One region of the Thalassolituus oleivorans MIL-1 genome, then DNA from elsewhere that is predicted to be linked to it. Evidence: predicted binding sites of a transcription regulator. Region 1 holds the regulator's gene; each other region holds the start of a gene.
The links. Region 1 encodes sigma-54, which starts transcription at its own class of promoters, with help from an activator protein. Its sites were predicted from a motif close to TGGCACNNNNNTTGCTNT; they were not measured.
Positions count from the first base shown of each region.

Region 2: glnA (glutamate--ammonia ligase) is a predicted target of sigma-54. The motif match lies at 3,278-3,295, and genes of this name have one in related genera.
Region 3: TOL_RS00205 (formate/nitrite transporter family protein) is a predicted target of sigma-54. The motif match lies at 5,448-5,465, and genes of this name have one in related genera.
Region 4: nirB (nitrite reductase large subunit NirB) is a predicted target of sigma-54. The motif match lies at 2,225-2,242, and genes of this name have one in related genera.

Region 1 is NC_020888.1:3,250,475-3,258,266, reverse strand. Features, by position in the region: gene rapZ (RNase adapter RapZ) at 1-735, opposite strand, end outside; gene ptsN (PTS IIA-like nitrogen regulatory protein PtsN) at 757-1,215, opposite strand; gene hpf (ribosome hibernation-promoting factor, HPF/YfiA family) at 1,220-1,522, opposite strand; gene TOL_RS14955 (RNA polymerase factor sigma-54) at 1,562-3,067, opposite strand; gene lptB (LPS export ABC transporter ATP-binding protein) at 3,202-3,927, opposite strand; gene lptA (lipopolysaccharide transport periplasmic protein LptA) at 3,908-4,501, opposite strand; gene lptC (LPS export ABC transporter periplasmic protein LptC) at 4,485-5,054, opposite strand; gene TOL_RS14935 (KpsF/GutQ family sugar-phosphate isomerase) at 5,054-6,031, opposite strand; gene TOL_RS14930 (calcium/sodium antiporter) at 6,038-6,994, opposite strand; gene TOL_RS14925 (ABC transporter ATP-binding protein) at 7,198-7,792, shown strand, end outside.
Region 2 is NC_020888.1:3,794,745-3,802,536, forward strand. Features, by position in the region: gene TOL_RS17460 (EVE domain-containing protein) at 1-174, shown strand, start outside; gene TOL_RS17465 (ester cyclase) at 200-619, opposite strand; gene TOL_RS17470 (alpha/beta hydrolase) at 759-1,712, opposite strand; gene glnA (glutamate--ammonia ligase) at 1,805-3,211, opposite strand; gene typA (translational GTPase TypA) at 3,638-5,455, shown strand; gene TOL_RS17485 (substrate-binding periplasmic protein) at 5,593-6,363, shown strand; gene TOL_RS17490 (malic enzyme-like NAD(P)-binding protein) at 6,426-7,688, opposite strand.
Region 3 is NC_020888.1:40,022-47,813, forward strand. Features, by position in the region: gene TOL_RS00190 (aminotransferase-like domain-containing protein) at 1-1,162, opposite strand, end outside; gene ccoG (cytochrome c oxidase accessory protein CcoG) at 1,244-2,635, shown strand; gene TOL_RS00200 (bifunctional protein-serine/threonine kinase/phosphatase) at 2,656-4,383, opposite strand; gene TOL_RS00205 (formate/nitrite transporter family protein) at 4,471-5,280, opposite strand; gene TOL_RS00210 (acyl-CoA dehydrogenase family protein) at 5,763-6,986, shown strand; gene TOL_RS00215 (SDR family oxidoreductase) at 7,102-7,792, shown strand, end outside.
Region 4 is NC_020888.1:1,545,313-1,553,104, forward strand. Features, by position in the region: gene TOL_RS06970 (nitrate reductase) at 1-1,804, opposite strand, end outside; gene nirB (nitrite reductase large subunit NirB) at 2,344-4,902, shown strand; gene nirD (nitrite reductase small subunit NirD) at 4,916-5,284, shown strand; gene TOL_RS06985 (NarK family nitrate/nitrite MFS transporter) at 5,344-6,816, shown strand; gene TOL_RS06990 (bifunctional protein-serine/threonine kinase/phosphatase) at 6,925-7,792, shown strand, end outside.

The DNA.
Region 1 (7,792 bases):
GGTCATGTAGCTGCGGTTGGCATCAACAAAACGCGGCATCCAGCGTTGCATAAATTCACTAATACTTTGTTGCATATCTTTGACGTCATCGTACTGACTCAAAAACGCTTGTACCGGCTGCTCTAACCCCGTGTGGTGCCGCAAACTTTCATCCCAGTAGGGGTTAGGTAGATGGCGGACATCGAATACATAGTCGGCATCGATGGGAATACCGTGCTTAAAGCCAAAGGATTCAAACAGGATCGACATATCGCCGTCGCGTTTATCGGCTACACGTAATCGAATTAAGCTGCGCAGCTCATGTACCGACATATGCGTGGTATCGAGCGTTAAATCGGCCATGTTAGCCAGCGGATCGAGCAGTTCTTTTTCTTGCTCAATGGCTTCTGCTAGTGAGATCTTCTTACTGGTAAGAGGGTGTTTTCGGCGCGTGGCGCTAAATCGTTGCAATAAGACTTTTTCACTGGCATCGAGATAAACCACATCGAGCTTGTAATGGTCGTGCGGGAGGTCGCGTAACACTAATTCGATGCGGTCAACCGCATGAGCAAGATTGCGAGCATCAACGCTTACGGCAATTTGGGTGAGCTTTTCATTGCCGTTGGCTTGTTCGGCAAGGGCGGGAAGTAGACCAATGGGTAGGTTGTCGATGCAATAAAATCCGAGATCTTCCAGTACATGCAGTGCACTGGACTTACCTGAGCCGGATCGGCCGCTAATCACTACCAAACGCATGGGCCTACATTCCTTGTGGTATTAAGTTCCGGCGGCTGCGCGCTGGAATAGTTGACGATTGTCCGGAGCGCAACGTAATGCACTGCGATACGACTCTTCATTGAAATTACGGGCCAACATTGCCAATACCTGCAAATGTTCTTCCGTTGCTTCTTCTGGTACTAAGAGTGCGAACACCAAATCTACTGGTTTGCCGTCAATGGCGTCGAAGTCGATTGGCTCGGCAAGGCGTAATAGCACGCCAAAGGCCTGTTCACACTGAGGCAACCGACAATGGGGAATGGCAATGCCTTCCCCTATGCCGGTACTACCCAGACGTTCGCGTCCGAGTAGTCGCTCATAGATTTCATCCGCTGAGCTATCGCTGATGGATTCAGCGACCAATCCTGCTAGGAATTCCAGCAACTTTTTTTTGCTGGATACCTCTGCGTCCACCAAGGTGTGTGTTGGTGAGAGGATATCGTCAATGCGAAGTGTCATGGAGTTAGCCTTGTCCGTGTAGCCGCGCGACTGTTTTTTCTTTGTGTTTTAACACTTGTCGATCGAGCTTGTCAGTCATTAAGTCAATGGCAGCATACATATCATCATGCTCTGACTTGGCATGGATATCTGTACCTGTAACGTGAATGGTTGCTTCCGCTACTTGGCGGCCCTTTTCAACGGTCAGAGTAACCTGTCCGGTAGTGATGTTGTCAAAGTGACGTGTCAGCTTTGACATCTTTTCCTCAACGTATCCCTGCATTGCTTCGGTTACATCTACGTGGTGACCACTGATATTGATTTGCATGCCCAGTCTCCTTTTTGTCTACTGGCTCGTTGTTGATCGTCAGATAAGCTGTTTGCGCTCGTTAGAGGGCGGAATCATCATGGCCTCGCGGTACTTAGCAACGGTACGGCGCGCGACCTGGATGCCTTTGTCGCCTAGTAATGCCGCGATTTTATTGTCGCTTAATGGCTTACGGGCATTTTCTTCAGAAATTAGTTTTTTGATCATGGCACGAATTGCGGTAGATGAACATTCACCACCGCTATCGGTACTGACGTGGCTTGAGAAGAAATATTTCAGCTCAAAAATACCACGAGGGGTGTGCATAAATTTCTGCGTGGTAACACGAGAAATTGTCGATTCATGCATGCCCACGGCTTCGGCAATGTCGTGCAGAACCAGTGGTTTCATTTTTTCTTCGCCTTCTTCGAAGAACTCGATCTGATATTCGACGATCTTAGTTGCCACCTTGAGTAGGGTTTCATTGCGGCTTTGTAAGCTTTTAATGAACCAGCGAGCTTCTTGCAGGTGGTCTTTGAGGAAAGCGTTGTCGGTGCTGTTATCGGAACGGCGAACTAAGGACGCATAATCGGCATTGACGCGCAGACGCGGTGCGATTTCGGGGTTGAGTTCGACTCGCCATTCGTCACGAATATTACGCACTAAAACATCGGGAATGACATATTCAGATTGATCAGGAGAGATGCCTGAGCCCGGTTTTGGATTGAGTTCTTTAATTAAGCGCAGCACATCTTTGAGCGCTTCTTCTTTTAATTTTGCTTTACGCATCAGCGTTGGATAATCACGACTGCCGAGTAACTCGATGTGTTCACGAATCACGAGTTTGGCTTCTGCTAACCAAGGCGTTGCTTCTGGTAGCTGCTGCAATTGTAGTAACAGGCATTCACGCAAGTCGACACAGAACACACCGGCAGGATCAAATTGCTGCAGACGATGCAGCACTGCCATGATTTCGTCTTCTTCAACTTCTAATGCTGGATCAAGGCTGGTGAGAATATCGTCGACAGTGGTGTGTAAGTAGCCATCGTCGTCGGTGCCATCAATCAGCATTAAGGCGATTTCGCGATCGGTATCACTCATCGGAGTGAGATTAAGCTGCCACAAAAGATGGTCTTGTAGGCTATCGGTGGTGGCATGACGAGAGTCGTAATCGAAATCGTCGTTTATTGCGCCACTACTACCACTGCTGGAGGAAACGCTGGCAGTGGTTTGGTAGGTATCTTCCCATTCGCTGTCGTTGGGTAGATCTTCTGGAATTTTATCGTCAGACCATTGTTCATCGAGCGTGTGATTGTCTTCAGAACGCTCTCGGGCTTCGTGATCTATTTCGTTTTGTTCTTGTTCAGTTTTTTCACCACGGTGTGCTTCTACCTCAGGATTCGGATCGTCGTACTCATCCGTTTCTAACATCGGATTGGAGTCGAGCGCCTCCTGAATCTCCTGCTGTAAGTCCAAGGTGGACAGCTGGAGTAGGCGGATGGCTTGTTGCAACTGAGGGGTCATGGTCAGTTGCTGACCCATCTTTAACTGGAGAGACGCTTTCATGGAAACTTAACGATTACCTATCTACGGCAGAAAAATAGTGTTTATGCATTATAGGCTAAGCCTGTGCTTATGGAATCTATCTTGCAAGCACGAAACCCGATTGATTCGATCATAGCCTGATGAGGGGGCTAGAATCAAAGGCGGAAATCGTTACCCAAGTAAACTTTTCGCACTTGTTCGTTCGCTAAAACTTCTTCTGCGGTGCCTTCCGCAATGATATGGCCCCCACCGACAATATAGGCTTTTTCACAGATGGCGAGGGTCTCACGCACATTGTGGTCGGTGATCAGTACGCCGATGCCGCGGTTTTTCAGCTGCCGAATAATATCCATGATGTCGGATACGGAAATGGGGTCAACCCCTGCGAATGGCTCATCCAGTAGGATGAAAGATGGCTCTGCAGCTAATGCGCGAGCTATCTCTACGCGTCGACGTTCGCCTCCTGATAACGACATGCCTAAGCTTGCGCGGATGTGCTGAATGTGGAACTCATCGAGCAATCCTTCAAGGCGCTCTAATCGTTGTTTGCGATTTAGATCCTTACGCGTTTCTAAAATTGCGAGGATATTGTCGGCCACGCTGAGCTTACGAAAAATCGAGGCTTCTTGGGGTAAGTAACCGATTCCTCGTTGCGCGCGCCCATGCATAGGCAGGTGGCTCAGGTCTTCGTCGTCGATCTTGATACGTCCTTTGTCGGCTTGCACAAGATTAACGATCATATAAAAACAGGTCGTTTTGCCTGCCCCGTTAGGGCCAAGCAAACCAACAATTTGACCGCTGTGTACCGACATGGATACATCTTTTACCACTTCACGGCCGTTGTAACTTTTCGCTAGGTGTTCAGCTTTCAGCGTTTTCATCAGTGGCCTGTTGCGGTTGGATAATAACTTTAATACGACGATCGCCAGAAGAGCCGCTGTCTGGCGTAGCTTGGCTGTCGTTGCGTGTGCCGCCGTCGGCTTTGACGGTTTCTTTGTCCATGTCGTAGACGATATGCTCGCCACTAAATAGGTTGCCATCTTGTTCTAATTGCGAGTCGCCGGTCAGTGTAACTTGGCGGCGCGCGGCAAAATAGTCAATCCGATCACCATGAGCGCGAGTCATAGGTTTACCAGCGGTCACTTGTTGTTGATAGCGCGCTGGTTCCCCATTATTGCCTTCGGCTACGGCTTTTTCGAGCGTGTTGCCGCTACGTAAAATCATCAATCGGTCGGATTCAATACGCAACGTGCCTTGAGTCAGAATGACGTTACCTTCGTAGATAACCGTACCCGCTTTGCGGTCGATTTCTGCGCGGTCGGATAATATGGTCATTTCTTGTTGCCAGTCATCGGGTAGCGCAAGTGCTAGCTGACTGATGCTGCTCACGGCCAAAATAAATAACGCACGGGCGCTGTTTTTCATAGTGTTGGTGTGCTTATTGTTCGGGTACATAAATAGTCTTTACCCCGGTTTTCAGTTCCATGCGCTGGCGGTTAACATCCAGAGTCATGCCTGTTGCGGTCGCGCGGCTACCCGGCCCTGTCATGGTGACCAGTAAATCGGTCGCTGCAATTTGCTCACGAATATCGTAGGTTAATGCTTCGGTTTCAATCAGCATGGCATCGGTTGTTTGTTCGCCAGTATTTATGGGCTCGATCCGTACTGTCTGGTTAAAACGAATAACTTGCTCGTCGTCTTTTAGCGACCCTTCTTTGGCGGTGACTTGCCAGATTTGGCCACGATCATCTCGCGTGGTAATCATAGGTGCGAAAAAACGGGTCACGCCTATTAGGGGATAGTGATCTGAACGCTGGGCTCGAAAGGTCTGCCCAAGTTTACCATCCACACCATAGTGCCAGTTGAGTAGCGTCTCTCCATAGTAATCGGCTTCGTTACTTTGCTGTTCACTCAAGGGCTGATTTAGCTCTTGGGTGTAGCGATCAACCGCGATTAAGGCTAAGCCAAATATCAAGGTTAACAGTAGCAGCAAGTAACGTTTACGCATTAGATAACGCCTGCGCGTAGCATATCGTGCATGGTGACAACGCCCACAGTACGTTGTTCATCTTTTACTACTAAGGCGTTAATTTTATTGTCTTCCATGATTTTCAATGCTTCAGCTGCCAAGATGCCCTGCGTCGTTGTTTTACAATTAGCCGTCATTATATCGCTCATTGAGCAGGCACGGATGTCTACGCCTTGGTCGATAGCACGACGTAAATCGCCATCGGTAAAAATACCGGCTAAACCGCCATTGTCATCTTGTACTGTGGTCATGCCCAAACCTTTCGATGTGACTACCAATAGTGCTTCGGATAAACGTGTGCTGGTATTCACGACGGGTAATTGGTCGCCACTGTGCATAATATCTTCGACTTTCAGCAGCAAACGACGACCTAGGCTACCGCCGGGATGTGAAAAGGCGAAGTCTTCAGCGGTAAATCCTTTCGCCTCTAACAAGGCAATGGCTAGTGCATCACCCATGACCAATGCAGCGGTGGTCGATGATGTTGGTGCTAAATCCAGCGGGCAAGCTTCTTGTTCAACACCGGTATAAAGGTGGCTGTTGGCCGCTTTTGCTAATGTTGAAGAAGGATTGCCGGTCATGCTGATTAGTGGTGTTCCCATGCGCTTGAGCAACGGCAACATGCTAGTCACTTCGTTTGTTTCGCCTGAGTTTGATAGCGCTATTACGACGTCGGCGGCGGTGATCATACCCATGTCGCCGTGACTGGCTTCACCTGGGTGAACGAAGAAGGCGGGGGTGCCGGTACTGGCTAAGGTGGCAGCAATTTTATTGCCGATATGTCCAGACTTGCCCATGCCAGTGACTACCACGCGACCACGACATTGAATAATCATTTGGCAGGCGCGAGTGAAATGCTCATCCAAATAATCCGCTAAGCGCGCAACCGCTTGCTGTTCGAGTTTGATCGTACGCTCTGCGGAGGAAATAAAATTAAATAATTGTGCAGTCGTCATAAATAATTAAGCCGTATAGAAAAGTGAAACAAGGTAAACAATATAGGCGGATATCATGAGTAGACCCGATACGCGCCCCATAGTGCCCTTACGGTAGTTAAGTGCGAATAAGGCAATGAGCATAATTGTTGCACCCATCATGACCATATAGTCGCGTTCGAATGCCATGGGCTCTACCGCCGTGACGGCTAACAAACCTGGAATAGGCATGACGGCTAGCATGTTAAAAATGTTGGAGCCAATCACGTTACCGATGGCGATATCGTGATGCCCCTTTAGCGCGCTGGCTACTGAAGCTGCTAGCTCTGGCAGACTCGTGCCGATGGCAACGATGGTTAAACCGATCACTAAATCACTCACACCAAAGGCCTGAGCAATGCCGGTCGAGCCCCAAACCAATAGTTTAGAACTCACCATCAGTGCTGCTAAGCCAATGACTAGCCAAAACATGGCTGATTTCATGCTGGTGTTTTCGATTTCAGCCGCTTCATCTTCATCGACAACCGCTTCGCCGCTTTCGCTGGAATCAAGAAACATTAAGTACAAGGCGATGATAAGAGCCACGATCAGGATGGCCGCATCAATGAGATTTAGTTCTAGATCCATCAGCGTGAGACCGCCGATGATGCTTACCAATAGTAGTAGTGGTAGTTCTTTCTTTAATAATGAGCGCTGCAGAGCAATCGGGGCGATCAGTGCCGTGACCCCGAGAACCAGCAGAATATTGGTAATGTTTGAGCCGAGTGCATTGCCGATGGCTAGGTTACCTGCGCCATCAATAGCGGCCATTGCCGAAACGAACATTTCCGGTGCCGAAGTACCAATCGAAACAATGGTAAGGCCAACCAGTAATGGTGACATGCCAAGATGACGAGCAGTGGCTGCTGCGCCAATCACGAATTTGTCGGCGCTCCACACTAAAACAATTAAACCAAGCAGTACGGCGCCATATTCAGCATACATAATCGGGTAGTGCTCCTGTAGGAGTGAGTAAGACGTCGTAGCGACCGACTTGTGAAATTAGCTGGCCATTGTACCCGAGGGAATTCTGCACGCAATTGCAACTCAGCGTTCAAGGTGACTGTATGGGTAGGGCGCGGGATAAGCATTGGTCTGCTAGATACAATCAGCTATGCTAGCCACAGATTTTTACAGGTTTCTAGCGCATGTCAGACCAGCAACCATATGTGTCCATTCGTGGGTTGTCATTCAGTCGAGGAGATCGGCTGATATATGACAATCTCGATGTGGATTTTCCGAAAGGCAAAATCACCGCCATCATGGGGCCCAGTGGCACAGGTAAGACGACTCTGTTGCGTTTAATCGGTGGTCAGTTGAAGCCAGATAGCGGAACTGTAGTGGTGGACGGTCAGGATGTTACTCAGTTAAAACGCACAGAATTACTTGATTTACGTAAGCGTAAGATGGGTATGTTGTTTCAAACCAGCGGTTTGTTTACTGATTTAAGTGTGTTTGAAAACGTCGCTTTTCCGTTACGTGTTCACACCGACTTACCAGAGTCTATGATTCGCGACTTAGTACTAATGAAGCTTGAAGCGGTCGGCTTACGTGGTGCTCGCGATTTATCGCCTGCTGAATTATCGGGTGGCATGATTCGTCGAGTGGCGTTAGCGCGTTCGATTGCGATGGACCCTGAAATTATTATGTACGACGAGCCGTTTACCGGTCTTGATCCCATTTCTATGGGAATGATTGTACGTTTGATTCGCGGTTTAAACGAAGCGCTTGGGTTAACCAGTT
Region 2 (7,792 bases), 540 kb from region 1:
CCACGGTGGATCACCATTGAAGTAGAGGCGGTCGAGGCATTACCTAAGATCATTCCACTGAAAGAGATGCACCAGCACGAGGCATTGGCCAATATGGTGTTATTAAACCGTAGTCGATTATCCGTACAGCCAGTGAGGGCGGACGAGTGGCATTACTTATTAAATAATATGTAATGCACACTCAGACAAAAGAATTTAATTAAGCAGTAAAACGGACACTAGAGCGCTGAATATGACGTGCTAGTTCAGCAGTATCAAGTTGTGATTGCCCATCCACAATCTGGCCACGAGCAATACTCCAAAACGTCACCGCGCTTAACGATAATAACCGATCACTGGGTTCAAAACCCAATAAGGGGCGCACCAACGTACCGGTGAATGTACTTTGAGTAACGACTCTATCTCCCTCGGCTAAAATCTCTTCAACAGAGACCGAAAAATCGTCCATGGCTGCCTTGATGGTATTGATGAGAGCAACCATACCATCAAAATCCATTGGCTCGTCAATCATACTGGCGTGATAGGTAAAGTCTCGACGTAGCAAAGATCTAGCTATGCTATGGCGACCTTGATTCCAAGTGAGATCTATAAAATGACGAACGAGTCGTTTGTTATCCATTAGCTGCAATCCCTGTTAACGAGAGCATGACAATAACTGTCATAGCATATCGATCATCCCTGCAAAATCCGTAGCGATCTGCACGACCAAACAAGCCAACACCATTGATTGGCTCAAGCAGTTACAAGTTTAGCGTAAATTAACGATTCAGCCAGTCCGCAATCTGGCCATAGGCGATCGCGCGCTGAGGTAGCGACTCATTGACTAAATGATGACGTCCGTCGGGCAAAATAAAGACCTCAGCCTTGGGGAATTTTTCAGCCAAAACCTCAAGGTTGTGCTTCCACTCCACCGTACCATCGTTATCACCTTGGATAATCAATAGCGGCAAATCCAATGGTGATTGTGCCTCAATAAATGGCACCCACTGACGTAATGCCCCAACCCACTGAACGCTCAGATAAAGCGACTGCAGTGGATCTTGGGTACGGACAAAATTTAAGAAGTCAGGATCTGATGACGAGTCTCCATGCTTTCTCTTCACTCGACTAATAAACATGCTCACAACGGAATGCAACAATTGCCCTTTCTGCCAACCGGTTGGTCGCACTAGCGGAGCCAATAACACGATTTTTTCGAATGGCGATTGCGCCGCGGTTAACTGTCGCTTCAATAAATAATTGATAAGAATCGCGCCACCGGTACTCTGGCCAAACGCATACAAGGGACTAGAGTCGTGAGCTTGAACCAGCTGCAACAAATGACTAAAAACATCGTCATATTCTTGGAAATTAGAAATCGCCGCCTGCTCGCCACTCGATAAGCCATGCCCTGGCAGATCGAAAACAATGACGTTGAATTGCTGACGCAAACAGAAATCGATCAAGCTGGCGTAAAGCCCAATATGATCATAGTAACCATGAACCAGAATCGCAGTTCCTCGAGCCTCAGGCTGGCGCCAACTCTGAACCGCGATACTAAATCCTGCAAGCGATACCAATCCGGCCGTATACTGCAAAGCTAGGCCAGTATCGTCAAAATTCAGCTTATAGTGACGACAATAAGCGGCCAAGTTAGGGCTTAGTTCTGTCGTCTTAAACGACCAGTCAAACTCTCGCAGTTCTTCCAACAGCGCTTGGCGATCCCAGTTCACACAACAACCTCATGGTGATAACCGCTCTATAGTAGCAGTTAGACAATAAAAAAGGGCTCCGAAGAGCCCCTTTTCATTAGCAATGTAGAGTATTACACGCTGTAGTACAGATCGAACTCAACAGGGTGAGTCGTCTGTTCAACACGGTAAACTTCTTCCATCTTCAGATTGATATACGCTTCGATCATGTCAGGCGTGAAAACACCACCTTCAGTCAAGTAAGCGTGGTCAGCTTTCAAGCTGTCCATTGCTTCGCGCAAGCTACCACAAACTTGTGGGATCTTAGCCGCTTCTTCTGGCTCTAGATCGTACAAGTCTTTATCAGCTGCATCGCCAGGGTGAATCTTGTTCTTAACACCGTCGATACCAGCCATCAACATAGCAGCGAATGCTAGGTATGGGTTAGCAATTGGATCAGGGAAACGCGCTTCGATACGCTTGCCTTTTGGCGACGCTACGTAAGGAATACGGATAGACGCTGAACGGTTACGCGCAGAGTAAGCCAACATTACTGGAGCTTCGAAACCTGGAACCAAACGCTTGTAAGAGTTAGTACCTGGGTTAGTGAAAGCGTTCAGTGATTTAGCGTGCTTGATGATACCACCGATGTAGAACAGGGCAGTTTCAGACAAACCAGCATACAAATCACCAGCAAATTGGTTTACGCCGTCTTTCCAGAAAGACTGGTGAACGTGCATACCAGAACCGTTGTCACCAACGATTGGCTTAGGCATGAAAGTCGCAGTTTTGCCGTAAGCAGCCGCTACGTTATGAATAACGTATTTGTACATTTGAACTTCGTCAGCTTTTTTAACCAGTGTGTTGAAACGCACACCAATTTCGTTCTGACCAGCGTTCGCCACTTCGTGATGGTGAACTTCTACGTCCAAACCAATGGCCATCATAGTGTTACACATAGCAGCACGGATATCGTGATGGCTATCAACTGGTGGCACTGGGAAGTAACCGCCCTTAACGCGTGGACGGTGACCTAAGTTGCCGCCTTCCATCACTGCTGCAGTATTCCAAGCAGCTTCGTCAGAGTTGATTTTGCAGAAAGAGCCAGACATGTCTGCGCCCCAACGTACATCGTCAAACATAAAGAATTCTGGTTCTGGACCGAAGAATGCTGTATCGCCCAAACCAGTAGATGCTAGGAACTGCTCAGCACGTAGAGCAACAGAGCGTGGATCGCGCTCGTAACCTTGCATAGTTGAAGGTTCAACAATATTACAACGCAATACTAAGGTAGCGTCTTCAGTGAACGGATCAAGGAATGACGTGTCGTCATCTGGCATCAGGATCATGTCTGATTCGTTAATGCCTTTCCAACCAGCGATGGAAGAACCATCGAACATCTGGCCAGTTTCGAAGAATTCTTCGTTCACATAGCTCGCTGGGATAGTTACGTGCTGCTCTTTACCTTTAAAGTCAGTAAAACGCAGGTCAACCCAACGTACATCATTTTCTTTGATCAAATTCAGAGTGTTCTCTGACATCTTAACGTCTCCAGATGCTGGTTCAATTTCATTCGGGACTAAACCCGGCTTGCCATGCCCTTTCGCTGAGCAAGTAGTGTGCCATTGCCATCAATCTAAAGACCCGCGTAAATACTGGGTTTTTAACGACCACTCATCACCACTTTGTTCCAAATTAGAGCACAAATGAGCGATCATGCACCAATAAGATGCAAATAAGGCTCTTATATGCGTAACGCGATACAAGCCCGCACATTATAGGTTCACAACGTACCGTCAGTACATGAAAATCGGCACAAAAAAAGCGCTTTCCTCTTACAAAAATTGATATCCCGTAAAGGCTCAACTTCAGGTATAATCCGGCCTCGATTTTTGAACTGACACCGGACCCTGATACCTTCCAATTACGTGACGGCGTCAGACACTCCCATCACGAAGGCTACTGTTGTGAGCAACATTCCAAGAAACATCGCCATTATTGCCCACGTTGACCATGGTAAAACTACTCTGGTAGACAAACTTTTAGAGCAATCTGGCACCCTAGATCGTAAAGATCAGGGCGGCGAGCGAGTCATGGACTCGAACGACCAAGAAAAAGAACGCGGTATTACCATTTTGGCGAAAAACACCGCCATTCGTTGGAATGATTACCCAATCAACATCGTAGACACCCCTGGACACGCCGACTTCGGTGGCGAAGTTGAGCGTGTTATGTCGATGGTTGACTCAGTATGTTTGTTGGTTGATGCCGTTGACGGTCCAATGCCACAAACTCGTTTCGTAACTCAAAAAGCGTTTGAGCGCGGCCTGCGTCCTATTGTTGTTATCAACAAGATTGACCGCCCTGGTGCTCGCCCTGATTGGGTTATGGATGAAATCTTCGATCTTTTCGACCGTCTTGGCGCGACCGAAGAGCAATTAGACTTCCCTGTTGTATATGCATCTGCGTTAAACGGTATTGCAGGTCTAGATCCAGAAGCAATGGCTGATGACATGACGCCACTGTTCCAAATGATCGTCGATCACGTAACTCCGCCAGAATTGGATCGCGAAGGTCCATTCCAAATGCAAATTTCTGCATTGGATTATGATAGCTTCGTTGGTGTTATCGGGGTTGGCCGTATCTCTCGCGGTACATTAAAGCCGGGCACTGACATTCAGCTAATCACTGCTGAAGGCGATGTGCGCAAAGGTCGTATCCAGCAAGTGAAAGGTTTCCACGGCCTAACACGCGTTGATGTTCCTGAAGCACACGCTGGTGACATCGTATGTATCTCTGGTATCGATGGCTTAAACATCTCTGACACGCTATGTGCCGTTGGTCATGTTGAAGCATTACCACAACTAAGCGTTGATGAGCCAACTGTTAGCATGACCTTCCAGGTAAACGATTCACCGTTTGCTGGTCGTGAAGGTAAATATGTTACTAGCCGCAACATCAAAGACCGTTTAGACAAAGAACTGATCCACAACGTGGCATTGCGCGTTGAACCCGGCGACTCGCCAGAGAAATTTAAAGTATCTGGCCGCGGTGAATTGCACTTATCAGTATTAATTGAATCCATGCGTCGCGAAGGCTTCGAAATGGGTATTTCAAAACCTGAAGTTGTGCAAAAAATCGTTGATGGCGAAGTTCAAGAACCGTACGAACAAGTTGTTATCGACATCGAAGAAGAGCACCAAGGTTCGATCATGGAAGAGATGGGTAACCGTCGCGCTGAAATGACCAACATGGTTCCAGATGGTAAAGGCCGTGTGCGCCTTGAGTTCATCATGCCTGCACGTGGCTTGATCGGCTTCCGTGGCTTGTTTATGACCATGACTTCTGGCTCAGGCATCCTGACCAACATCTTCGATCATTACGGCCCAGTACAATCTGGACTAGGTTCTACTCGCCACAACGGCGTACTGGTATCAATGGTTCCAGGTAAAATCTTAGGTTATGCCTTGTTCACTCTGCAGGAACGTGGTCGCTTATTTGTAGCGCCAGGTTTAGAAGTGTACGAAGGTATGATTGTTGGCTTACACAGCCGCGATAACGACCTAACGGTTAACCCAACCAAAGCGAAGCAGCTGACCAACGTTCGTGCATCAGGCACAGACGAAGCGATCAACTTGACGCCACCAGTGAAACACACCCTAGAACAAGCGTTGGAATTTATCGAAGACGACGAGCTAGTAGAAGTAACACCTACCAGCATTCGTTTACGTAAGAAGTTCTTAACTGAGAACGAGCGTAAGCGTTCGAAGACTAAGAAGAGCTAAGGTGACGCTGATCAGTCCCTAGGATTGATCACCTTACCAGCCAAACGGGCCTTTATGGCCCGTTTTTTTATTTCCTTCTACCTCAATATCGCTACATTGATCTATGATCATTAAGAAGTCTTAACGAAGCTTAGCCAATGCGTATCCCAGTCTCTTTTATCGCAACATTAGCCGCACTTTTCTTGTATCCAGCGCAAGCGGACGTGGTCGTGCATGTTGGTACTAGCTTATCAATACCTCCGTACGTTATTCCCCACAACAATAGTGGCATCACCCTAGACCTAACAAGTGAAGCGCTGGCTGCGAGCGGTTTGGACAGCGACGTTCATTACAGTAGCAATGCCGAGAACGTTGACGATTTCAATCTAGGAAAATTGAACGCATTGTTAGTAACTCAACCACAACTAACACCCAAAGCATTTTTTTCAAGCGAACCCGTGATGATCTTCCATAACGTCATCATTACCTTAAAAGACGCAGGCTATAACATTGAAAAAGTAAGTGATCTAAGCGATCTGCGCATAGGGGCTTTTAGCCTAGCCAAACAGTTGCTACCGAAACCCTTCGCCATCACCGCGGATTTGGCGCCCAGCTATATAGAATACACACAGCAAATCGAACAAGTAGAAGCGCTTTACAATGGGGATTGCGATGCCATTATTATGGATCGTCTTATTTTCCGTTATTACCTCAGCAAATTACGTCATAGAAATCCGCCAGATATGCGCTATCAAGCTTCTTATACGGCGGTAGAGCTGTTTGAACCTAGTGAATATTTTATGGCGTTCAGTAACGAAGAATACCGCAATGCCTTCGACGAAGGCATTGCTACGCTGCGTAGCAATGGACGCTATGAGAATATTATTAATAGCTACGAACAAACGCTGTCGCGGTACCTGATTCAGTAAACACCTAGCGAATAGCAGACATAAAAAAACCGGCCGAAGCCGGTTTTTTTATTTAACAGCTATTAGATATCTGCCAAAGTTTTCAGTGGGTAGTTTGCTGGGTAAGGCTTTGATGCCACCCCAGTATCAACTGCTGCTTTAGCAACAGCCGAAGAAACCACACCCAACAAGCGAGTATCAACCGCTTTAGGAATGATGTATTCGCGGCCGAATTCTAAAGATTCTAAGCCATAGGCATCCAACACTTCCTGAGCTACTGGTTCTTTCGCCAAACCAGCCAATGCTTTTGCTGCAGCCAACTTCATCTCTTCGTTAATACGCTTAGCACGCACGTCTAATGCACCACGGAAGATGAATGGGAAGCCAAGAACGTTGTTAACCTGGTTCGGGTAGTCTGAACGACCAGTTGCCATAATCGCATCTGGACGAACTTCGCTCACGATTTCAGGCATGATTTCTGGAACTGGGTTTGCGCAAGCAAAGATGATTGGATCTTTAGCCATTGCTTTGATCTGTTCGCCAGTCACCATGTTAGGGCCAGATAAACCCAAAAAGATGTCTGCACCTTCAAGTGCATCATCCACTGTGCGCTTGTCAGTCTCAACCGCGAAACCGGCTTTATATTGGTTCAAATCAGTACGGCCAGAATGGATCACGCCATTACGGTCACACATGAAGATGTTCTCTGGCTTCATACCCGCCAAAATCATCAATTTAGAGCAAGAAATTGCGGCAGCACCGGCACCAAGTACGCACATTTTTGCGTCTTCGATCTTTTTGCCAACAATTTCCAGTGCATTCATAGCACCGGCAACGGTTACGATAGCCGTACCGTGTTGGTCATCATGGAATACTGGGATGTCGCATTGTTCGATCAAAGTGCGTTCAATTTCAAAACACTCAGGCGCCTTGATATCTTCAAGGTTAATGCCGCCAAAAGTATTGGCAATACGACGAACGGTGTCGATGAAAGCTTGTGGGCTTTCTGATTCAACTTCAATATCGATTGAGTCAACACCAGCAAAACGCTTGAACAGAAGACTCTTGCCTTCCATTACTGGTTTGGAAGCCAATGGACCTAAGTTACCCAAACCAAGAATCGCCGTACCATCAGTAATAACAGCAACCAAGTTACCTTTCGCTGTATAACGGTAAGCATTTTCAGGATCGGCAGCAATTGCCTTCACTGGCTCTGCCACACCTGGGCTGTAGGCCAACGACAAATCGCGTGAGGTTTGAGCTGGCGTAGTCAGTTCAATACTGATTTTGCCTGGCTTTGGAAACTCATGATAATCCAACGCCGCTTGTTTGAAATCTTCTGACATAGTGCTTGTCCAGTTCCATCGCAATGAGTGTTGTATGCCGACCGCACCAGAACTACCAAGCGGGCACAGAGGCAAAGGGCCGAGAGTTATAACAAAAAGCGCTA
Region 3 (7,792 bases), 710 kb from region 1:
AAGACCAATTTTGGCACAGGTAAGTCAGTAACTGATCACGCTGTTGTAGTAGCGTCTGTTTTTGCCGACGAAGATAGAGGTGATAGCTGCCATCGGCAATGTAGTCACAGAGGCCTTGTTGGGTGCTACTGCTACTCGCTAACTGTGTTATCAGCTTTAATTTTATTATTTTTTCATGCCATCGAGCGCCCTTGATCCAACCGACTCTTAGATCGCGGCTCAGACTCTTGGAAAACGAGCTGCAACTAATGACGCGGCTATGTTCATCAAGTGCAGCCAGTGGTTGAGTGGCGCTATGAAATCCCATTTCTCCATAAATATCGTCTTCGATAACGGCAATATCGAATTTCTCGGCGAGAGCGAGTAGTTTAATGCGGTTATCGTTTGGCATAAGTGAGCCGGTTGGAGTAGAAAAGTTGGGCGTCACAATGATGGCTTTTATCGGCCATACATTTAAGTTTGATTCTAACGCCGCAATATCAATTCCTGTCGTGTATGAAGCTGGTATTTCAATGACTTTGAGTTGCAGTTGTTCTAACAGCTGTAAGGCGCCATAAAAACCAGGTGACTCAACCGCAACGACATCCCCAGCCTGACACGTAGCCATTAACGCGAGGAAGAGTGCATGTTGGCAGCCGTTTGTGATGCATAGCTCTTCTGGCTGCGCTGCACAGTCTCTTCGGTGCATCATTTCAGCCAACTGCTTGCGTAAGTGGATATCACCGGCTGGGACATCGTAATACTGATGTAAGTGACCTTTTTGTCTTCTAAGCGCTCGAGTGAGGCTTCGATTTAAGGCGACAATACTCGAAGGCTTTTCACCGTCGACGAAACTTGGCATCAGATCAAATGCCGCATTTTTAGACATGACGTCGATGAGCACATCACTAACGGTAATCAGCGTTGGCGCATTAGTTACTTGTGCTTTTGAAGACACTTTCACGGCTCTTTCGTGCGGAATAAAGTAGCCGGATTTAGGCTTGGCAATGACTAGGCGCTGAGCCTCAAGCCTATGTAGAGCATGCTGAACAGTCGCCTTAGAGACTTTGTGGTCTTCGCAAAGTTGGCGGATGGATGGGAGCCGAGCACCGCTCTTCCAACGGCCATTGGTAATGCCTTCTCTTAACCACGTTTCAAGTTCTAAATAGCGAAAGTTATTCATTCGTCCTCGTGCTGTCTAGTTCACCCTGCTCAACTGTACCTATTATTTATTCAGAATCTATACCTAATATAGGAACAATTAATGGTGTTTCATAGCGAGGTGGCCTGCAGCAGAGTAAAACGTATGACTAACATTCCTCTTTATAATCTTGATAGCCCCAAGCATATTGCGAATGGGACTATTCATGTACGGCTGGTATCTGGATTATTTCAGCGTCTGCGCTACTTAGTGTCAGCTCCATTAGTGACACTATTTGTCGTCATGGCTTGGGTTCAATACGACGGCAAACAGGCCATTCAGTTTTCGTTAGCAGAGCATCAATTACGAGTGTTTGCTTGGAGCCTTTCGTGGAACGATTTGCCTTTGCTGGCAGGGCTATTGATCGTCGCGGCACTAATATTGTTTGTAATGGCAATGACGATTGGTCGCGCTTGGTGTGGTTTTGCATGTCCACAAAGTATCTGGAGCTGGATGTTTATTCGGATTGAAGATTTTACTGAAGGTAATTCGCGTAAGCGGGCAAGAAAACAACCGTTAACATTCAATCGCATGATCAGAAAGCTAACCAAACATGGCTTATGGATAATTGTTTCTGCTGTAACCGCCTTTAGTTTTTCAGCCTATTTTTTTCCTAGTCGAGAGTTATTGCATGGGCTATTAACGTTTACGCTGCCAGTTGATGTCGCCGGATGGTTATTAATCATGTTCGGCTTAACATACTTAAATGCAGGTTATGTGCGCGAGAAAATATGCCTTCATGCTTGTCCTTACGCACGTTTCCAAAGTGTTATGTTTGATCGCGATACCTATACTGTTAGCTATGATGTCGAGCGAGGAGAGCCTAGAAACAAAAGTAAGGCTCTAGGCATAAAAGGGGACTGCGTAGATTGCACTTTATGTGTTCAGGTTTGCCCCGTTGGTATTGATATCCGCAATGGTTTACAAGCGGCGTGCATTGATTGCGGAGCATGCATCGACGCATGTGACAGTGTCATGCGTCACTTAGGTAAACCGAAAGGACTTATCCGATTTGCATCAGATAATATACTTACTGCTAGTAAAGCACGCTTCTGGCGTCCACGTTTATTTGCTTATTCAGCGGTTACTGCTGTGTGCATCGTCATCATAACGATAGGTTTTGTGAATAAAACCGATCTTCTATTCAATGTTCAGCGGGATAGAAATGAATTATATGTACTTCAAGCTGATGATAGATTGTGTAATTCATATCAGGTCAAAATAGAATCGTTTGTTCATGATTTAGATTCAGTAGAAATTACTGTAAATGGCTTAAACCAAGCGACGGTTGAGGGGGCCACCAATTTATCGGCACTAAGTGATAATGCACAGTGGCAACTGATAAAAGTGTGCACAAAGGAAGATCTGCCCTACCGGACAAAAATAAATTTTGTAGCGACGAGTGGAGAAAAATCCTGGCGACAGATCTCCACGTTTATTGCGCCTTCAACGTAAGCACTAAGAGAATTCAAACGTTAGTTATTTTGATACAGTAGTATAAATACTGCGATCAGTAATATGATCGAGACCGATTGCCAAAATACGACTGGGTTTCTCTCCAGTAAGGGCGGTTTTGTTTTAGTTAAAAAGGTTTTACTGGGATGGCGTAAATCGTAAACAAACTCAGATAAATCCTCATAGCGCTTGTAAGGATTGACGTATACGGCCTTGCGAATAGCATCGTCAATCCATGCAGGAATTTCGCAGTCATCGCTAATCAGTGATTGATACTTTAGTTTGTTTTGTGCTGTTTTACTTCTAGCTTTAGCGATATTCGAACCATAAGGTAACTTGCCTGTTAGCATCTGATAGGTGATCACACCTAATGAAAACTGATCGGAATAGATGCTGCCGTTCTCACCTAAAAAATATTCTGGTGCGCTGTATTGTGCAGTGCCTAAGATCAATGGCTGATCGATAGCGCTTTCCATCTCTTCTAAGCCAGCGACTAAGGTGGCACCAAAGTCGATGATCTTCACCGTACCGCTTTGGTCAATCATGATGTTATCGGGCTTTAAATCTTGGTGCAGCATTTCTAAACGATGGAATGCTCGCAGTCCTTTAGCTATTTGCTCAACAATGTCGCGCACGTCATCTAGGTTCGGCTTTGGGTTGTCACGCATCCATTGGGCAAGATTCTTACCTTCAATAAATTCCATTGCTACATATAAAAACTGTCGTTGGCGGGCATTGGCTATAGGCTTTAGTACATGAGCACTGTCTATTCGCTTAGCAATCCATTCTTCCATCAAAAAACGTTCTAAATAGGCGGGGTCGTTACGTAAATCAATTGAAGGAATTTTAAGAATCACGCGTTGGTCAGATTCAATATCTTTAGCCAGAAATACATGACTGCGACTCGTAGAATGCAAACCACGAATAATTTCGTAGCCATCGAATTCCATGCGAGCATCCAGCTCTGGCGGGAAAGGTAAGTCGGTAATTTGTAGTTGAACCTCGTTGAGACCTTGATCAGGCAAGTCGTCGATGCGTAATATCTGAATCGTGAGGTTGTCATCACTCTTGTTGGCAAGAGCTTTATCGACAATTGTTTGAGCGGCTAAGTCTAAGTTGTCGCCACTCTGTTTTATGCTGGCAATAATATCATTGGCACTGACGAATTCATGCACTCCGTCGGTAGCTAACATATAAATTTCGCCTTTGCTTACGGCAAAGGTTTGGTAGTCGATATCCAGTTGTTGATCAATGCCAAGCGCGCGACTTAAATAACTTTTGTCTTCCGATATCCACAGGCGATGATCGTTAGTGAGTTGCTCCATGGATGTATCATGCAAGCGGTAGACGCGCGTATCGCCAACATGAAAAACATGTGCTGTATTGGACTTGATTATTAAACAACTAAAAGTGCAGACGTAGCCCTTGTCTTTATCGTAACGATATTGACTTTGACGCGTTTGTGAGTGCAGCCATGAGTTTGTGGCGTATAAAACACGCTGTGCGGACTGCTTTACCGACCAAGTTTCGGAAGTACAGTAATAATCACTTAAGAAACCATTAATAGCTGCCGCGCTTGCTATTTGGCTGACGGTGCTACTGCTAATGCCATCAGCAAGAGCGATGACAATGCCTTTAGAGCTAAGCTGGGGTTCTTGCGGAATAGCAACGCCATGAAAGTCTTGATTGAGATCTTTAATGCCCTTATCTGAGCATTGTCCAACGGTTACTTTCAGGCATCTTTCCATCATTATTTCCCTAAGAAAAAAGCCCCAGTAATAACTTACTGAGGCTTTTAAGTTACCGTCTTTTATTTAAAGACAGCCCGCGTTCTATTAAGCATTACGCTTTGGCTTAGTCAGTACGTGAGTAGTGTATAGAGTTAGGCCAGTGAACGCCAAACCACCGACAAGGTTACCGATAGCGGTTGGGATTTCGTTCCAGATGAAATAATCAGCGATAGAGAAGTCGCCACCCATAATGATGCCAGAAGGGAACAAGAACATGTTTACTACTGAGTGTTCAAAACCCATAAAGAAGAACAACATAATTGGCATCCACATGGCCAAAACTTTACCGCTTACTGAGGTGGAGATCATTGCGCCCACAACGCCCATTGATACCATCCAGTTGCATAGCATGCCGCGGATGAAAATAGTCAACCAACCGTCTACACCATGTTCGGCGTAACCTAAAGTACGCGCTTCACCAACAGAAGCGATCTTGGCACCCACAGCACCTGGATCCGTGTTGAAGCCCATTGTAAAAACAAAAGCCATCATAAAGGCAACCGTTAAAGCACCGGCGAAGTTACCGAGAAAAACTAAGCCCCAGTTACGCAATATGCCGCCGACGGTTACACCTGGACGTTTATCTAATAATGCTAATGGACACAAGACAAACACACCGGTTAATAAGTCGAAACCCATTAAGTACAGCATACAAAAACCGACAGGGAATAGAATTGCACCGATTAAAAACACACCCGTTTGGACCGCGACGGTTACCGCAAATGCCGCAGCCAATGCCAAAATCGCACCTGCCATATAAGCACGAATTAATGTATCGCGCGTCGACATAAAGATTTTAGATTCGCCTGCATCCACCATCTTGGTGACGAACTCCGCTGGAGCTAAATAAGACATAGTCTCACCTCATAAGGTTATTAAAAGTTAGTCAATCGTTTGGACAGCTTGGCTCGGAGCCAAAAAAAACGGCGTCCTCCCACAAACAAAAATTGCTCGTGAGATGGACGCCGTTATCCAGAATTCTTTAAATTGTAAGAGCCGCCGTTGGCTCACTAGTTAACATCACTGCATGAGCTATGCCATGTTTAATAATAAGAAAAATCCTGAGTTATTCTTCGGATTTTTTGCGGATTGAGCCAATATTTCGTTTGAGTGCTTTGATTGCTGCACTTCTAAAGTGCAGAGTTCGTTGTTTGCGCTTTAGATTGGTTCGTATCTCATTCTGCGCTCGTGTCCGATTTTGTCCCGCTGACGCATTCAGTGCTAGATTCTCACTCATAAGATTTAAGAATAGTTGAAGATAACAACTATTCATTTCATCTATCTGAATCCTCTGCGTACACTGAATTCAATCATTGCTATCCACTAGGAGAAATCGAATGGATTTCCAGCACTCCCCCAAGGCTCAGGAATACATCAAACGCGTTTCTGAGTTTATGAAGAACGAGATTGATCCGATTGAAGAAAGCTACTTGCGCGAGTTGCACAGCCTAGACGATAAGTGGGTTGTGCTACCGATCATCGAGGAGTTAAAGGCAAAAGCGAAAGCCGCAGGCCTTTGGAATCTATTCTTCCCGAATGAATCTCACGGTGTTGGCTTAACCAACCTTGAATACGCACCGTTGGCTGAGATTATGGGGCGCTCGTTTATTGCGTCTGAGATCTTCAATTGCAATGCGCCAGATACCGGCAATATGGAAGTGCTAGAGAAGTACGGCACGGCCGAACAGCAAGAGAAGTGGCTAAAGCCATTGATGGCGGGTGAAATCCGTTCGGCCTTTTGCATGACTGAGCCCGGCGTGGCGTCTTCTGATGCCACCAATATGGAAGCAACCGCAATTGTTGAAGGCGACGAAGTCGTACTTAATGGTCGCAAGTGGTGGACTACCGGAATCGGCCATCCTAACTGCAAAGTCGGTATTTTTATGGGGTTAACCAACCCTGAAGCACATCGTCACCAGCAGCATTCTATGGTGTTGTTCGACTTTGACACACCTGGTGTGAAAATCGAGCGCATGCTGCCGGTGTTTGGTCACTACGATGAGCCGTTCGGTCATGGTGAAATGACATTCGATAACGTGCGCGTGCCGTTAAGCAACATGATCGCAGGCCCTGGCCGTGGTTTTGAAATTGCCCAAGGTCGCTTGGGGCCTGGTCGCATTCATCACTGCATGCGTTTAATTGGTGGGGCGGAGAAAGCGCTTGAGTTGATGTGTAAGCGTGCCGTTAGCCGCACGGCATTCGGTAAACCGATTGCCAATCTGGGTGGTAACCGCGACATCATTGCCAATGCTCGTATGAGTATTGAACAAGCGCGTTTGTTGGTTCTTAAGGCCGCGTGGATCATCGATAAGGTCGGCGTTATGGCTGCCATGAGTGAAATTTCGCAAATCAAAGTAATTGCCCCGAATATTGCGCAACAAATATGCGATGCGGCGATGCAGATTCATGGTGGCGGCGGTTTATCCGATGACTTCCCATTAACCGGTATTTACGCTCAGGCTCGCGCTTTACGACTGGCTGATGGCCCTGATGAAGTGCACCGTGGATTAGTAGCGAAGTTTGAACTGATGAAATATCGCAAATACATGGCAGAAAAGTAAGAATCAAACGGATGTGGCACAAACGGCTCTTAAGTAGCCGTTTGTTCGCGGACTAGAATGCGATACACCTCTGGTCGAAGCGTTCAGCGATAATTTAAATTAGGGTAAATATACAATGAAACACGTTTTAATTACCGGTGCCGCTAGCGGTTTAGGTCGTGCCTTAGCGCTGCGCTTTGCTAAAGCTGGAGCCCATATTTGTATCGCCGATATTAATGCTGACGGTTCGCAAGAAACGTTAGCCATGGTCAAAGCTGCCGGCAGCGATGGTTGGATTTATTCTTTGGATGTTCGCAGTCCTGAACAATGGCAAGCGCTAGCTGAAGAAGTGAGTCAGCGTTGGGGCAGCATTGATGTCGTCATTAACAATGCGGGTGTTGCTACTGGAGATCGTATTGATGCCGGTGAGTGGGCGTGGTGGGAATGGATCATCGACATCAATTTAAAAGGTGTGGCTCTTGGTTGTCGAACCTTTACACCTTTGATGAAAAAACAAGGTTCTGGCTACTTTATTAACGTTGCATCGCTTGCCGGTTTAATGGTGGCACCTTCGATGGCATCCTACAACGTGACAAAAGCCGGTGTTGTTGCACTGTCAGAAACTATGCATTACGAATTAAAACCGTACGGCATTGGCACTACTGCATTATGCCCGGGCTTCTTCCGCACCAATTTAAATGTGGGAATGAAGACATCTGATCCGGATATGTTGAAATTCGTCGATAAAGTCTTCGAATCATCCGCTTTAGATGCTGATGATGTAGCTGATGCGGCTTACGTCTCGATGCAGAAAAATGAACTGATTT
Region 4 (7,792 bases), 1.7 Mb from region 1:
TCATCACTAGGTCGCCTTGGGAATGTACTTCGGGTAGGCGTGCTTCTACGTTAATGAATTTGGCTTTACCGGTAGCGGTGTAAAAATGACCGTCGTCGAAAAAGCGCGCGCGACCACTTGGGTATTGGTCGTTAACTGGCCATTGAATCGGTGCGAGTGCATCGTACTGGCTGCGGCTCATGCCGACTAAACCGGATAAGTCGAAGTCGCGTTTACCGTTATTTTCAAACGCGGATAAACGGGCGTGCTCGTCGAATACATCACTTGCGTGTTCGTAATTAAAAGCTTCTTCATGGCCAAGGCGACGACCAACTTGAGAGATAATCCACCAGTCGGGCATGGCTTCACCCGGCGAAGGTAAGAATCCACGCTGACGAGAAATTCGACGTTCGGAGTTGGTGACTGTGCCATTTTTTTCGCCCCAGCTTGCTGCCGGTAATAATACATGGGCTGCGGCGGTGGTATCTGTGTTGGCCATACAATCTGATACCACAACTAATTCACAACGCTTCATCGCTTCTTTAACATCGTCGGCGTCGGGCATGCTCACCAATGGATTGGTCGACATAATCCAAAGAAACTTAATTTTGCCTTCTTTTACTGCATTGAATAAGTCGACGGCTTTATGACCAGGGCGTTCAGCAATGGTTGGCGCCTGCCAAAAGCGGCGTACTAAATCGCGTTCTGCAGCGCTAAAGTCCATATGGGCTGCAAGTTGATTTGCCAGCCCTCCAACTTCACGGCCACCCATTGCATTCGGTTGGCCGGTAATCGAGAAGGGAGATGCACCTTCTTTTCCGATACGTCCAGTAGCCAAATGTAGGTTAATAATGGCGTTGGCTTTATCGGTGCCAGCCGAACTTTGATTTACGCCTTGAGAATAAAACGTCACTGTTTTTGGTGTATCACGGAACCATTCAAAAAATAGATTTAAATCACTGCTGGAGACATCTAAAGGCTGAGCGAGTTCTTCGAAGGTTGCGCTACTGGCACTGGCGCTTTCAAGCGCTTCGGCAATACCATCGGTGTGGTTATGAATAAAGCTGTAATCCAACGCGTTACTTTGATCCATATAAGTCAGCAGGGCGTTGAATAAAAAGGTGTCCGATCCAGGGCGAATAGCTAAATGCAGGTCGGCAATATCACATGTCGCGGTACGGCGAGGGTCGATCACTACGACCTTCATTGCCGGATTAGCTTTTTTAGCTGCAACAATGCGTTGGAATAAAATGGGGTGTGCCCATGCTGCATTACTACCGACCATAATCAATAAGTCGGTTTTTTCTAAATCTTCGTAATTGCCCGGTACGGTATCAGATCCTAACGAACGCTTATAAGAGGCTACCGCAGAGGCCATGCATAAGCGCGAATTGGTGTCCATGTTGGCGCTGCCAATAAAGCCCTTCATTAGCTTATTCGCAACGTAATAGTCTTCTGTTAATAATTGGCCTGAACCATAAAAGGCAACGGCGTCTGGGCCGTGGGTATGTATAACTTGCTGAATCTTGTCGGCTACTAGGCTTAGAGCTTTATCCCAGCTCGTACGCTTGCCGTTCATGGTTGGATACAGAAGGCGGTCGGTGTGATCAATCGTTTCGTGCAGTGCAGAGCCTTTTACGCACAGGCGACCAAAGTTAGCAGGATGAGCTTGCATGCCAGCGACGGGTTGAACACTGCCCGTTTGAGCTGTTGTTAGATTGGCCGTTGGTGATATCTCTCCGGCTTGGTATTGAACAGTTACACCACAGCCTACTCCGCAGTAGGGGCATGTGGTATTGGTCTGTTGCAATTCCGTTATCATCATCGTTTGCCTTTTTTAACCAAAAAAAAAGCGCTCACAGAATCCCTGTGAGCGCCAATGCTCTTCTTACACAACACAAAATGGTGATACCGCCTTTGGTATCGGAGAGTCTTCAGGAGTGTAGCTACTAGAATTCCCTCATTGGTTTATTACGTATCAAGATTGGTGCCAAGTCTATATTTACTTTCTCTTAGTCAGCAACCACGACGGTATTATGAGGGTATCCAGAGGCATTGATTATGTTTTCAGCAAATCCACACCGACGATTCCCAATTAAGCTTTTGGTTTTTTGCACTGCAATAGTGCTTCGTATGTCTATTTTGTTGCACTTTGGTGCTAAAGCTTTGTGTTTGCCGACTTCGTTTCACTTAAGTTTGGTCGAATATTGACCGTTCCCCGCGTATTTACTTGCGATTTTTCATTTGGCATTACAATTGCTAAACAACTTTCGATGTTTCCCACTACAACGGCGTAATGAGGAAATAGAGCAATGGCGCACCCAAGGAGAATTCCGATATATGACCAGATAGAGAGACATCATAATGAGCAAGAAACGCATAATAGTCGTTGGCAACGGCATGGTTGGTCACAACTTTTTAAACACTCTAGCCACATCAGAACACGCATCCCAATTTGATCTCATTACTTTCTCAGAAGAACCACGTCTGGCATATGATCGTGTTCAACTGAGTAAATATTTTTCCGGCGCTACCGCAGAAGATTTATCACTAACGACTCCTGATCATTACGATGACTTGGGTATTACCTATATTGTTAGCGATAAAGTCGTTGGTATTGATGCCAACAATAAAACCATTACGACCTCTACTGGACGCGTTGAAGGCTACGATAAGTTAGTTTTGGCGACAGGTTCTTATCCGTTCGTTCCTCCTATTCCTGGCAAAGATCAAGATCATTGCTTGGTATACCGTACTATCGAAGATTTAGAAGCTATTTCTGCATCGGCAAAAGTGAGTAAGACCGGTGTTGTTGTGGGCGGTGGTTTATTAGGTTTGGAAGCGGCTAATGCTTTGCGTGAGGCGGGATTAGAAACTCACGTTGTTGAATTTGCTCCGCGTTTAATGGCGGTTCAATTAGATGAAGGCGGCGGTAAATTATTACGCCGTAAAATCGAAGATTTAGGTGTAACGGTTCATACCGAGAAAAACACCAAAGAAATTGTGGCGGGTGAAGAATGCCGTTATCGCATGAATTTTGCGGATGGCTCCTTCTTAGAAACCGACATGATTTTATTTTCTGCAGGCATTCGCCCTCAGGATGAATTAGCACGCCAATTTGGTTTAGATATGGGTGAGCGCGGCGGTATCGTTGTGAACGATTATTGCCAAACATCAGAAAAAGATATCTATGCGATTGGTGAATGTGCGCTTTGGGATAACAAAATCTACGGCTTGGTTGCTCCTGGCTATCAGATGGCCAAAGTAGCGATCCAACATATTGTTAGCCAACTAATTACCCATGAAGACCCAGCACTTGCCTTTAAAGGCGCAGATATGAGCACCAAGTTAAAACTTTTAGGTGTTGATGTCGCGTCGATTGGGGATGCGCACGGTCATACGGCGGGAGCACAAAGCTATGTGTTTAGCGATGATGTTGCCGAAGTATATAAGCGCTTGGTTGTTTCGGCTGACGGTAAGAAATTACTGGGTGCGGTATTGGTGGGCGAAGCTGAAGCCTACGGCACGTTATTGCAACTAATGCTTAATGATATGGATATTCCGGGTAGCCCTGCGGCATTAATTTTACCAGCAATGGGTGACGAGCCTGCGGTTGGTCTAGGCGTGTCGGCACTGCCTGATACGGCTCAAATCTGTTCTTGTTTTGATGTCACCAAAGGCGATATTAATGCGGCGGTTCAAGGTGGCTGTTGCACCATGGGGGACATCAAGGGGGCCACGTTAGCATCGACGGGTTGCGGCGGTTGTTCTGCCTTAGTTAAGCAGGTGATGGACGCCGAGTTAGCATCTATGGGTGTTGAAGTTAACAATAACTTGTGTGAGCACTTTGCTTACACGCGTGCTGAGTTGGCCGACATTATTCGTATTAAAGGCTACACCAGCTTTAAAGAAGTGGTATCTGGACATGGCTCTGGCCACGGTTGTGAAATTTGTAAGCCGACAGTGGGTTCTATCTTGGCGTCGTACCAAAATGAGTATGTGCTGAAAGAAGAGTTAATGCCGTTACAAGATACCAACGACATCTTCTTGGGCAACATGCAAAAAGACGGTACATATTCTATTGTCCCGCGTATTGCTGGCGGTGAAATTACTCCAGAAAAACTCATTGTGTTAGGCCAAGTCGCTAAAGAGTATGACCTGTACACCAAAATTACGGGTGGTCAGCGTATCGACTTATTCGGTGCACAATTACATGAATTACCCGCTATCTGGAAGAAACTAGTAGATGCAGGGTTCGAAACTGGCCATGCCTACGGTAAATCACTGCGTACTGTTAAATCGTGTGTTGGTAGTACTTGGTGTCGTTACGGCGTTCTTGACAGCGTTTCAATGGCATTGGCATTAGAGAATCGATACAAAGGTTTACGCTCTCCGCACAAAATTAAATTTGCGGTGTCTGGCTGTACTCGTGAATGTGCTGAAGCACAGTCGAAGGACATTGGTGTTATCGCAACCGAAAAAGGTTGGAACTTGTATGTGTGTGGCAACGGCGGTATGCGCCCTCGTCATGCAGACTTGTTCGCAACCGAACTTGATGATGACACCTTAGTTAAATACATCGACCGTGTGTTGATGTTCTATGTGCGTACTGCTGATCGTTTACAGCGTACATCGGTGTGGATGGAAAACATGGAAGGTGGTTTGGATTACCTACGTGACGTTGTAATTAACGATAAATTGGCCATCGCAACTGAATTAGAAAATGAAATGACTAAAGTTGTTGATACTTACCAGTGTGAGTGGAAAACCACCATTGAGTCACCTGAAAAACTAAAACGTTTTGCCCATTTTATTAACGCGGATGAGCAAGACAATAATCTGCAATTTGTGCGTGAACGTGGACAGCGTCGCCCTGCAACTGAGAAAGAGCGCATTGCATTAGTCAATGTCACTGCCGAGTAATAAGGAGCGATTTATGTCTACAACTACATCACATACAGAACAGCAGGGGAATACTATGACTACTTGGACAAACGTTTGCTCGTTGGCCGATATTAATCCTGACACCGGCGTGTGTGCGCTGGTGAATGGCAAGCAGGTTGCCGTATTTCGTTACGGTGAAGGCGAGCAGGTTTATGCCATTAGTAATTTTGATCCATTCGGTAATGCTAATGTATTATCGCGCGGTATCTTAGGCTCGATTGGTGATCGCCCAGTGGTGGCATCACCGTTATACAAACAGCACTTTGATTTGACGACGGGTGAGTGTTTGGAAGATGCAGATGTAAAAATTCCAAACTATCCAGTAACGATTGAAAATGGTGTGGTGAAAGTGGCCGGATAAGCCACTTTTTCTCGTGCCAGCGGTTACACCCAGATCAAGAAAATAATGGAAATTAGAAAATGAGTGCTGAAAAATTTAATCTTTTTGCTTTCACCGGCAAAATGAAGGTCCTTCATTTGAGTTGGATGGCTTTCTTTATTACCTTTATGGTGTGGTTTAACTTTGCGCCTATGTTGCAAGCCATTGCTGCAAGTTTGGGCTTAGAAAAATCAGAAATTAAAACCTTATTAATTTTGAACGTCGCATTAACAATTCCAGCGCGTGTCGTGATCGGTATGTTAACTGACCGTTATGGCCCACGTATTGTTTACTCTGCCTTGCTCGCCGTATGTGCTATTCCGTGTTTTATGTTTGCTTTGGCCGACACATTCGTACAGGCAGCCATTGCGCGTTTTATGCTCGGTTTTATTGGTGCCGGTTTTGTGATCGGTATTCGTATGGTGAGTGAATGGTTCCCTGCCAATGAATTAGGCACAGCAGAAGGTATTTATGGCGGTTGGGGTAACTTTGGTTCTGCGGCTGCGGCATTTACTTTGCCTGTGATTGCTATTTGGTTTGGCGGTGATGAAGGTTGGCGTTATGCCATTGGTTTAACGGGTTTAATGAGTCTGTTATTCAGTGTTGTGTACTATATGAATGTATCGGATACACCTAAAGGATCGACTTACTTTAAACCAAAAAATATGGGTGCAATGGAAGTGACCAGCAAAGGCGATTTCTTCTTCTTGCTGATTATGAAAGTGCCTATGTATGCCGCACTTGCCTTATTAACGTGGAAATTGTCGCCGTCCGGCGTTGCTATGCTGTCTGAAACCACATCGCTATTATGTTATGTGGGCTTAGTACTGTTGTTTATTTATGAGGTATCTCACGTTTGGAAGGTCAATAAAAATATCTTTCATACCCCAGTGCCAGAAATGCATCAGTACAAATTCAAGCAAGTTGCTGTACTAAACATTTTGTATTTCGCCACCTTTGGTTCGGAACTGGCCGTGGTATCTATGTTGCCATTGTTCTTTGCTGAAACCTTTGAGTTAACCCCAGTGGTTGCCGGTATGGTTGCATCGGCTTACGCCTTTATGAATCTAATGTCTCGTCCTGGTGGCGGTTGGCTGTCCGATAAGTTTGGTCGTAAGCCGACCTTGTTAATTTTAACCGCTGGTTTAGCGGTCGGATACTTGCTGATGTCGATGGTTGATAGCCAATGGCCTTTATGGTTGGCGGTTGTTGCGGCGATGGCATGTTCATTCTTCGTACAATCAGGTGAGGGCGCAGTATTCGCTGTGGTGCCTTTGATTAAACGTCGTCTGACTGGCCAAATTGCCGGTATGACAGGTGCTTATGGTAACGTCGGTGCTGTTACTTACTTAACCGTATTGTCGTTTGTTGATTACTCGACTTTCTTCTTGGTGATTGCGGGAACTGCCGTTGTTGGTTTTATTGCATTACTAATGATGGAAGAACCTAAAGGGCACATTGCTGAAGTTCGTGAAGACGGTTCGGTTGAAATGATCAGTGTCGGGCATGGCTGATTGATAAACACCGCGGCTTAGGCCGCGGTTTTCAATTCGGGGCTACACACTGCACTGTGGCCCCAAACTTGGTAAGCTACCTCCAACCATACTCCACGCGAGTCTCCCATGAGTTCAGAGTTATCCGTAACCTACGGTGGTTTCACCAGTGCTGGCATTAAAACTGAAAATCAAGATGCCTTTGCTGCGTATCAGCCGACGTTATCTATAACCCGCTATAAAGGTATTGCTGCCTGTATCGCCGATGGTGTGAGCTGTAGCGAAAACGCCCAGCAAGCCAGTATCACCAGCGTTACGCATTTCTTAAATGACTATTACAGTACCCCCGATAGCTGGGACGTTAAAACCGCCGCTGGAAAGGTACTTAGCTCACTGAATGCGTGGTTGTATCATCATGGCCAACAGGCTTCTGCACGTCATAATAGTTTGGTGACGACGTTTAGTGGGGTCGTTTTAAAGTCGAATACGCTGCATGTCTTTCATGTTGGCGATAGTCGCATTATGCGTTTGCGAGGTACCACGTTAGAGCCACTCACTCGCGATCATACGCATCGTCATGGCAATGGCCGTGAATATTTAAGTCGCGCTTTAGGGATGGATACGCATCTTGAGGTTGATTATCACACGGTTGATATTCATGACGGTGATATTTTAATTTGTACCACGGACGGCGTGCATGGCTTTTGTACTAACTCGGAATTTATTGAGTTGCTGTCACCTCTGCAAACTCAGTCGACCTCGAATGCTCAAAATGATATTGAGAGTGTTGCAAAGCGAGCCGTCGAATTAGCGTTGGAAAAAGGCAGTGATGATAATTTAACCTGCTTTATCTTGCGGGTTGATCGTGTTCCTGAAATGAACTTGGAAGAAACCCAGCGAGAATTAACCGATAGAGCGATTCCTCCTGTATTGAAAGTGGGTGACCGGATTGATCAGTATCGAGTTGAGCACATTGTGTATGCGGGTACTCGTAGTC